DNA from 2 places in the Variovorax sp. FG153 genome. Region 2 is predicted to be linked to the other one. Evidence: riboswitches for the same ligand, from Rfam matches in the RefSeq annotation. Region 2 holds a riboswitch; the other holds the start of a gene.

Region 1 (4,482 bases), on a different contig from region 2:
CCGCATGGCGGCCGCCGCGCGCATCGACGATGCGCCACACCGGCTGCGGCTGCGCGCCGCCCTGCATCTCGAGCGCGACGCGGCGCGGCGGCTGCTGGCGCGCTGCTTCGGGCAGGGCCTCGAGCGCGGCCACGGGCGAGACCCGGGCCTGGCCGACGTCGAGCGCGCGCAGGCCCGCGAGCCGCTCGCCCTCGGTGAGCGTGGGATAGCCCACGTACATCATCACCACGCCCGAGACGAACCACATGACGAACAGCAGGCAGCCGCCGATGCCGAGCCAGCGGTGGGTCCAGTAGAGCCAGTGGCGCGCGAGCGGCCACGCGCGCTGCCAGGCAGTGCGGCGATCGGCGCGGGCGCGGCGCGCGGCGTGCGTCATCTCAGAAGTTCACCAGCGCCGACAGCTCGAAGGAGCGCGGACGGCCCAGCAGCCACTGGTTGCCGCTGTTCGAGAACGACAGCGGATAGCGGCGGTCGCCGAGGTTGTAGCCGCGCAGCGCGAGCTTGAGCGACTTGTTGGCCTGCCAGCTCACCGAGGCGTCGGCCACGGTGTAGGAGCCGATCTTGCGCGAGTTGGCCGCGTCGACCTGGCGCGAGCCGACGTAGCGCAGGCCGAACTCGGCCTCCCACTGCGGCAGGAAATGCCAGTGCAGGAACAGGTTGGCCGCTGCCTCGGGCACGCCGAACGGCGTGTTGCCGGCGCGCGAGACCAGTCGGCCGCTCACGGCCTCGTTGAAGTCGTCGTAGCGCGCGCGCAGCCTGGCCGCATTGGCCCCTAGCCGCAGCGTCGGGGTCAGAGCGAGGTCGAGCGTGGCCTCGATGCCCTCGGACGACTGCTTGCCGACCTGCTGCGAGACGCTGGGGTTGTTCTGGTCGCGCGACAGCAGCTTCTTCTTCTCGATGCGGTAGGCCGCCACGGTCCAGGCGCCGCGGTTATCGGCCAGCTGACGCTTGTAGCCGACCTCGACCTGGTTGCCGGTGCTGAGGTCGAACGGCGCCTGCGTGGTCGAGGTGCTGATCAGCGAGGTCAGCGGATCGGCCGCGTGCGCCAGCTGCGCATAGAAGGACTGCGAGGCATCGGGCGCATACACCGCGCCGATGCGGCCGGTGGCGTACTCGAAGGTCTTCGTGAGGCTGTTGGCCGCGTTGGCCAGGTCGGTGCGCGCCACCTTGGCATGGTCCCAGCGCAGGCTGGCGACCAGCGACCAGCGCTCATTGAAGGCCAGCTTGTCCTCGGCGAACACGGCATAGGTGCTGGTGCGGGTCCGGTAGCGCGGCAGGTAGGGCGACGGCGACTGGTAGTAGCCGGGCAGGAAGACGAAGGGGTCGACCACCGAGCGGCCGCCGTAGGGCGAGTCGCTCGAGTTCAGGAAGTCGATGCGGTTCACGTCGAAGCCCACCAGCACCTGGTTCTTCATGCCGAACAGTTCGTGCCGGAAGGTGGCGTCGGTGCGGTTGCCGACCTGCTCCTGGTCGTGGCCGATCTCGAGGTAGTCGCCGCGCGTCACGCGGCGCGTGGCGGCATTGAAGGTGTAGGTCTCGCTGTTGCGCCAGTGGCGCTGGCTCGCGAGCCGGTAGAGCTGGTTGTGCACGGTGACGGCATCGCTGGGCGTCCAGAGCGCGTCGAGGCGGGTCCACTTGTCGTCGTACTTGAGCTCGGCGTCGTCGACGTTGTAGTTCTGGCGCAGGGTCCGGCCGTCGAGGCGCCCGTCGATCAGCGACACGCCCTGGTAGCGTTGCGGCGACTGGCGGCCCTCGTCGTGCGACAGGGTGAACTGCAGCTCGGGCGAGACGTCCAGCCGCAGCGCACCACCGACGGCCAGGCTCTCGCCCTCGCCGCGCGCCATGAAGCCGTGGGTGGCGCGGTGGCTGATGTCGAAGCGGTACGAAAGCTTGTCGTTGATCGCGCCGCCGCTGCCGAAGGCGGCCTGGCGCGTGGCGTCGGAGCCGTAGCTCAGCAGCGCCTCGTTGTGGATCGGTCCGCGCGTGGGCTTCCTGGGCACCACGTTGATCGCGCCGCCGATCGCGCCTTCGCCATACATGACCGAGGCCGCGCCGCGCAGCACCTCGATGCGGTCGACCGACCAGGTGTCGAACGGGAAGGTGACGGTGCCCGCGCCCGCGAACAGCCGCGTGCCGTCGAACAGCTGCATCACCGAGCCATGGCCCGAGAAGCCGCGTGCGGCCATCGAGGTGCTGCCGTTGCCCGGCGAGGGCGCGCCGGTGATGCCGGTGGCGCGGGTGGCGGCCTCGATGACGGAGACGTCGCCGCGCGCGCGGATGGTCTCGCCGGTCAGCACCTCGATGCTGGCGGGCGTCTCGAGCGGCGTGAGGCCGAGGCGGCTGCCGGTCTGCGTGGGCTCGGCGAGCGACAACGCGGTCTGGGCGCCGGCCTCGACCTGCACCGGCGGCAGGCTGGTGGCGGCCTGCTGCGCGAAGCCGCTGCCGGCCCCGAAGGCCAGGCCGATGGCGGCGGACATGCCGCCGAGGCGGCGGGTGGCCGGGCGACCCCGGTGGCGGTGCGGGCGACGGCCGGCCGCGCCCCTGCGATCGCCTGGCGGCGATGCGTGATCCATGTGACTTCTCCTCCGACCCGCGTCCCCGCAGGTGCTCTGACCGAACGTGGACGCGGCGGGAGGTCGATCGATGGCCGGGACCGGCGGCGGGTAAAGCGAGCACTTCGCCGGCCGGCGGCCCGGACACGCACTCCCGCAGCGTCCGAGGCGGTGACGAAGGCCGGTATCCGGGCTCGCGGAGCGCAGCGGCGCGCAGTCGATACTGCAGCGCCGTTGCGGAAGCCCTCGCCTTCCCACGCCTTGGGGGCGCAGTGGCTGCCGATGCCCTGGGGGCATGGCGTAAGGACGTCCAGATCCGCTGACCGTTGCGGGGGCAGCGCAGGAATGGAGGCGTCGATCCGTGAACCGACGCGTCGCACCTGCTTCCCGTTTAACCCCGTGGCCATGGCATGCATGGCTGGCGGGGCACCTTCGAACCGTGGTGCCGGTGCGTCCTTCCTTCCTCGGAAGAATGGCCGCACCGAACGGCGGGAATTATAGGGAGCGGGTGCGCGCGGGCTCGTCGGGCGTGCGGGTGTCCTGCGGCCGGCCGGGGCCTTCGGTGCCGAACAGCCGGCGCAGCACGCTGACGCCGGCCACCAGCGCGTTCGAATAGCTGGTGTGCGGCTCGATGGCCGCTTCGAGCGGCAGGTAGGAATGCACCGCGCCCTCGCCCGCGGCATCGTCGACCGCCTCCATCAGCACCCAGTAGAACTCGCCGGGCTCCAGCTCGTGGACGGTCAGCGCGAGGTTGCGGGGCGACGGCGACAGGGTGGCGGGGATGGTGTTCACGCGAAGCTCTGGAAGGTGGGCGTTGGCGATGATGGGGGCGCGCCGCCGGGATCGTGGACACGCCCTGTCACAACGCGCGTGTACTCGATCACGTTCACCGCCGGCGAAAACCCTGTGGGCCTCCTGCGACGGGCGTTGGCGCCCACCGTTCCCAGCTCCCGGGCTTCTCCTACATGCGAGCGCCGGTGCGCGGCCTAGTTTCGAAGCGGATCAGCAGCCAGCCAAGACACACAGGAGGCCCCCCAATGAAGCAGTTCAGCCTGGAATCGCGGATGACATCGAGCATCGGCGGCGCGTTCTATCCCACCGGCTACTCGATGGTGATGTTCCCGAGCGCGGAGGACGCCGACCGGATCGGCCGCCAGCTCATCGAACAGGGCACGAGCGGCGACGACGTCTACCTGCTGCCGCCCGCCACCGTGCTGGCCGAGATCACCCCGACCGTGAAGGAGGCCGACAACCCCCTGCCCTCGGCCGGCACCGACGGCGCGACCGTTCGCGCCTACACCAAGCTCGCGCGCGAGGGCCACACGGCGCTGCTGGTACGCACCGAGGAACAGGAAGACGCCGAACGCCTGATGGACGTGGTGCGCACGGTGCCGTACTCGATCGCCCAGCGCTATCGCATGCTGGTGATCGAGGACCTCTAGAAAAAGCGCTCAGGCCGGCGCGCCCGGCACGGTGGGCGCGCCGTTGGCGCCATGCGCCGCGGGCGGCGCCACGGCGCGGCGCACCGCGTCGCGCGCCATCGCCTGGGCCAGCTCGTGCTCGCCGAGGAAGACATTGGCCGAGACCTCGCGCGTGAGCAGCTCCGCTTCCGCCTCGTTGTGGCTGCGGATCACCGTCTCGATCGTGGGATTGAGGGTGCGCGCGGTCTCGATCATCTGCCGCACGTTGAGCGCGGCCGGCGTGGCCACCACCAGCACGCGGGCACGCGCGATGTGGGCCTGGATCAGCACGGCGGGATCGGCCGCGTCGCCATAGACGGCGGCACCGCCCTCCTCGCGCAGCTTCTCGACCAGCTCGCGGTTCTGTTCGGCCACGACGTAGGGGATGTCGTGCGCCTTGAGCTCGGCCGCGATGCGGCGCCCGACCCGGCCGTAGCCCACCAGCACGACCTGGCGCGAGAGGTAGCGCG
Region 2 (4,482 bases):
CGTGCGCTGCTCGGCGACACGGCGCCCGCCCTGGGCGAGCGCCTGTCGGCCGGCCACTTCATGGGCGACGCGCTGGTGCACGAGGCGCTGCACGAGGCCAACGGCGTCGCGGTCGATACCGGCGAGGGTTCGCCGATCAACCTCGAGGTGACGCTCGGCGAACGCCGCTTCGACCTGATCCTGCACCGCGTCGGCTACGAGCTGGTGGCCGAGTTCGAGGCCCGCGACGCCACGGCGGACGCGGTGTCGGACTTCGCGCTCAAGGCGCACCGCGCGATGGACCGGCTCAAGCGCCAGGGCTCGATCGACGGCCTGCTCAATCTCTCGGTCGAGGCGGTGCGGCAGCTCACGGGCTTCGACCGCGTGATGGCCTACCGCTTTCGCCACGACGACAGCGGCGAGGTGGTGGCCGAGCGCCGCCACGAGGCGCTCGAGCCCTTCGTGGGCCGCCGCTATCCGGCCGGCGACATCCCGGCGCAGGCGCGCCGGCTCTACGTGATCAACACCCTGCGCCTGATCGCGGACGTGCAGTCCGCGCCGGTCGGCCTCGACGTGGCCGATCCGCAGCTGCCGCCGCTGGACATGAGCCACTGCACGCTGCGCAGCGTGTCGCCGATCCACATCGAGTACCTGCGCAACATGGGCGTGGGCGCGTCGATGAGCATCTCGATCGTCATCAACGGCCAGCTCTGGGGCATGCTGGCCTGCCACCATCGCAGCGCCCACCAGGTGCCCTACGCGATCCGCATGGCCTGCGACGTGCTCGCGCAGGTGCTGGCCTCGAACGTGCAGAGCCTGCTGTCGCGCGAGCAGGCGGGCCGGGCCTCGAGCGCGGCGCAACTGCGCGGCTCGCTGATCGAGGCCGTGCTGCATGCCGAGGACACCTTCAGCGCATTGATCGGCCTGGCGCGCCCGCTGGCCGATGCCTTCGACGCGCAGGCGGCGGTCATCGCCGAGCAGTCGCGGCTGCACGTGGAGGGCGAGATGCCGCGCGAGGCCGCGGCGGCGCTGATCCAGTGGCTCACCGCGTCGACGAACGGCGACGAGATCGTGGCGCTGCACGAGCGCGAGCGGCTGCCCGAGAACCTGCGTTCGCTGGGCGGCGTGTGGTGCGGCTTTCTCGCGCTGCGCTTCGACGCGATCGACAACGGCTGGCTGGTGCTCGCGCGCAAGGAGCAGGTCGAGACCATCAGCTGGGGCGGCAAGCCCGAGAAGCACTACGTGAGCGGCCCGCTCGGCCCCCGGCTCACGCCGCGCGGCTCCTTCGACGTGTGGAAGGAGACGGTGCGCGACACCAGCGTGCCCTGGGGCACCAACGACCTCGACTTCGCGCGCCAGTTGCGCGACGAGCTGATCCGCGCCAGCGCGGCGCGGCTGGCCGACACCTACAAGGCCCGCACCGAGCTGCTGGCCGTGCTCGGCCACGACCTGCGCGATCCGCTGCAGTCGATCACGATGGCGGCCAAGCTGCTCGAGCGCAGCCTGCCCGACGGCAGCAACGCCGGCGCGCGGCTGGGCCAGCGCATCCAGACCTCGAGCAGCCGCATGGCGCGGCTGATCGGCCAGGTGCTCGATGCCTCGCGCCTGCAAAGCGGCATGGGCCTGCAGGTGGTGCCGGCGCAGATCGACCTGGCACGGCTGCTGGAAGACGCGGTCGACGAGTCGCGCACCGCCTACCCCGGCTCGCAGCTCGAGCTGGAGGCGCCCAGCACGCTGCCCGTGCTGGCCGACCCCGACCGCATGGCGCAGCTGGTCGGCAACCTCGTGAGCAATGCGCGCCACCACGGCCTGCCCGGCGAGGCGGTGCGCATCCGGCTCGAGCAGGTCGACACGCACGTGGTGTTCAGCGTGGCCAATCGCGCGCCGCCGATCGATGCCGCGCTGGTGCCCGACCTGTTCAGCGCCTTCAAGCAGCGCAGCGTGCCCAACGAGCGCAACAAGGGCGGACTGGGCCTGGGGCTGCACATCGCGCAGGCCATCGTGCGCTCGCACCGCGGCAGCATCGGCTATGCGCACGACGACGGCTACGTGGTGTTCACGGTGCGGCTGCCACACACGCCCACGCCCGCGCCCTGAGCTTTTCGCGCCGGGCGGCGCAAGACCCGCTCCTATAATCCGCCCCGCCGGCCGATGCAAACGAAAGCATCACCCAAGCCGGCACGCGCGAAGGTGCGCCGGTCCCTCGACCGGCGTTAAACGGGAAGCAGGTGACGGGTCCTCCAGGCCCCAGTCCTGCGCTGCCCCCGCAACGGTCGGCGGATTCGCGGTTCTCACGGTCGATGCCCTCGCGGGCATCGTCAGCCACTGTGCCCCGGCATGGGAAGGCGAGGATCGCGGCAACGGCGCATCTCCCCGATGCACCGCGGCGCTCCGCAAGCCCGGATACCGGCCTTCGCCTCGTTCGGTCGCTGCGGGAGTGCAGGCAAGCCGTATCGGTCACGCATGGGCGCGGGGCCGGTCGCTGGCGGGTCCCCTCGGCGTCCGGTTGTTCTCATGGCCCGCGGGAGCGCGGGCCCGAAGGAAACCCTCGTGCGCAACATCTCCCGGCGCGGCCGCGTCAGACCCCACCAAGCCCTCATCGGATCCGGCGTCATGCTGCTCGCCTCGGTCGCTTCGGCGCAGGACGCCGAAGGCTCGCTGCCGCCCACCACCGTCAGCGACCGCAAGACGATCTCCACCGCCACGCGCCAGGAAGCCGACACGCTGCGCCTGCCCTTCGCCACCTATTCGGTCGAACGCGCGCAGCTCGACGCGGTGGGCGCCGTCACGCTCGAGGACACGCTGCGCAGCGTGCCGGGCCTGCAGTACGGCACGCAGGGCAACTACTACTCGCGCTTCGAGACCCGCGGCCTGCGCGACACGCAGGACGTGCTGGTGCTGATGGACGGCGTGCCGCTGCGCCTGCTGCAGGGCAATGCCGACATCACGCTGATCGCGCCCGACCTGGTCGACCGGCTCGAGTTCATCAAGGGCCCGGCCTCGGCGCTCTACGGCAAGAACGCGATCGGCGGCGTGGCGCAGTTCTTCATGAAGCCCGAGCGCGCGGGCGGCAGCCTCACGGCCACCGTCGGCAGCTACGGCCGCCTCGACGGCAGCCTGCGCTACCGCTGGGACTTCGAGCGCGGCAACCTCTACGTGGGCGTGGCCAACAGCGACTACAACGGCTTCCAGCGCGACGCCGGCCGCGCGCAGTCGGCCCTGCTGGTCGGCGGCGATTTCGCCGTCACGCGCAACTGGACCACCGGCTTCCAGCTCTACGACACGCGCGTGCGCGGCGACCGCGGCTCGATCGTGCCGCTGGTCAACGGCAAGCCGATCTTCGGCATCACCTCGCGCGACAACTACGGCATTCCCGACTCCTACGTCACGGGCGACTACCAGTCCTTCTCGTGGAAGAACCGCTTCGAGCTCGGCGCCGGCTGGTCGATCAATCACCTGAGCAGCTTCGCGCGCTACAACCGCTTCTTCGCCGGCGGCATCACCATCGTTCCGCCGCCCGCGGCCGTGAGCAAGGGCTATTCCGAGAGCTACACCGCCGACCGCGGCGTCTACCACGAGCTCGCCGCCACGCACCTGATGGCGGGCAAGGGCTGGAGCAACGAGTTCCAGGCCGGCTTCAACCTCGAGCGCGGCTGGCAAGGCCTCGACTCGCCGAGCTTCAGCAACGCGCCCACCTACCGCGGGCCGTTCTACGACATCCCCGTGAGCAACGTGCGCAACGATCCGCGCGGCGTGCGCGGCAGCATCACCTCCTCGCGCTTCGACCAGGAGGTGCGCAGCGTCTACCTGCAGGACCGCTTCGAGTACGGCCCGGTCGGCTTCACGCTGGGCGTGCGCCACGACCGCTTCGAGCAGACGCTCGGCCGCACGGGCACGCAGGTGATCTCGGCGCAGGAAGGCAGCCACACCAGCCCGCGCGCCGGCGTGGACTGGCTGTTCCTGCAGGGCGATGCCTCCTCGCACGCCGTGTTCGCGAACTGGAGCGAAGGCTTCCGGCCGCAGGCGGTGGCGCTCAACACGCGCGGCGGCGTGGTGGTGCCCGACATCCTGCGGCCCGAGATCACGCGCAGCAAGGAAGTGGGCCTGAAGGGCCGCGCGGCGGACGACCGCTGGAGCTACCAGCTCAGCCTGTTCGAGGCCGAGAAGATCGACGGCCAGCGCTCCTACCGCAACGGCCCCGACTCCTTCGTCTTCAGCAACGCGACCTCGCGCACCAAGGGCATCGAAACCCAGTTGCAGTTCCAGCTCTCGCCGCGCTGGAACGGCTACCTGCACTACACCTGGCAGGACGCGCGGCTCAAGGACTTCCAGACCTACACCGACAGCGGCGCGCGCAGCACCAACTTCGGCGGCTATCGCGTGCGCATGTCGGCCCACAACATCGCCGGCGCGGGCCTGACCTATGCGCACGGCGCCTGGGCCGTGACCGGCACCGCGAGCTACGTGGGCAGCCGCTACCTCCGCGACAATGCGGTCAATCCG

Evidence for each region. Region 2 has a riboswitch for cobalamin ahead of ACODT0_RS36810 (TonB-dependent siderophore receptor). Riboswitches for the same ligand answer to the same signal wherever they lie in the genome.
Region 1: linked by a shared signal. The riboswitch ahead of ACODT0_RS21060 (TonB-dependent receptor) and the one ahead of ACODT0_RS36810 (TonB-dependent siderophore receptor) in region 2 are both predicted to bind cobalamin.

What each region holds. Positions count from the first base shown of each region.
Region 1 is NZ_JBMDKG010000019.1:90,860-95,341, reverse strand. Features, by position in the region: gene ACODT0_RS21065 (PepSY domain-containing protein) at 1-376, opposite strand, end outside; gene ACODT0_RS21060 (TonB-dependent receptor) at 378-2,477, opposite strand; cobalamin riboswitch at 2,715-3,000, opposite strand; gene ACODT0_RS21055 (hypothetical protein) at 3,048-3,344, opposite strand; gene ACODT0_RS21050 (hypothetical protein) at 3,590-3,994, shown strand; gene ACODT0_RS21045 (cation:proton antiporter domain-containing protein) at 4,004-4,482, opposite strand, start outside.
Region 2 is NZ_JBMDKG010000057.1:11,063-15,544, forward strand. Features, by position in the region: gene ACODT0_RS36805 (ATP-binding protein) at 1-2,076, shown strand, start outside; cobalamin riboswitch at 2,151-2,408, shown strand; gene ACODT0_RS36810 (TonB-dependent siderophore receptor) at 2,593-4,482, shown strand, end outside.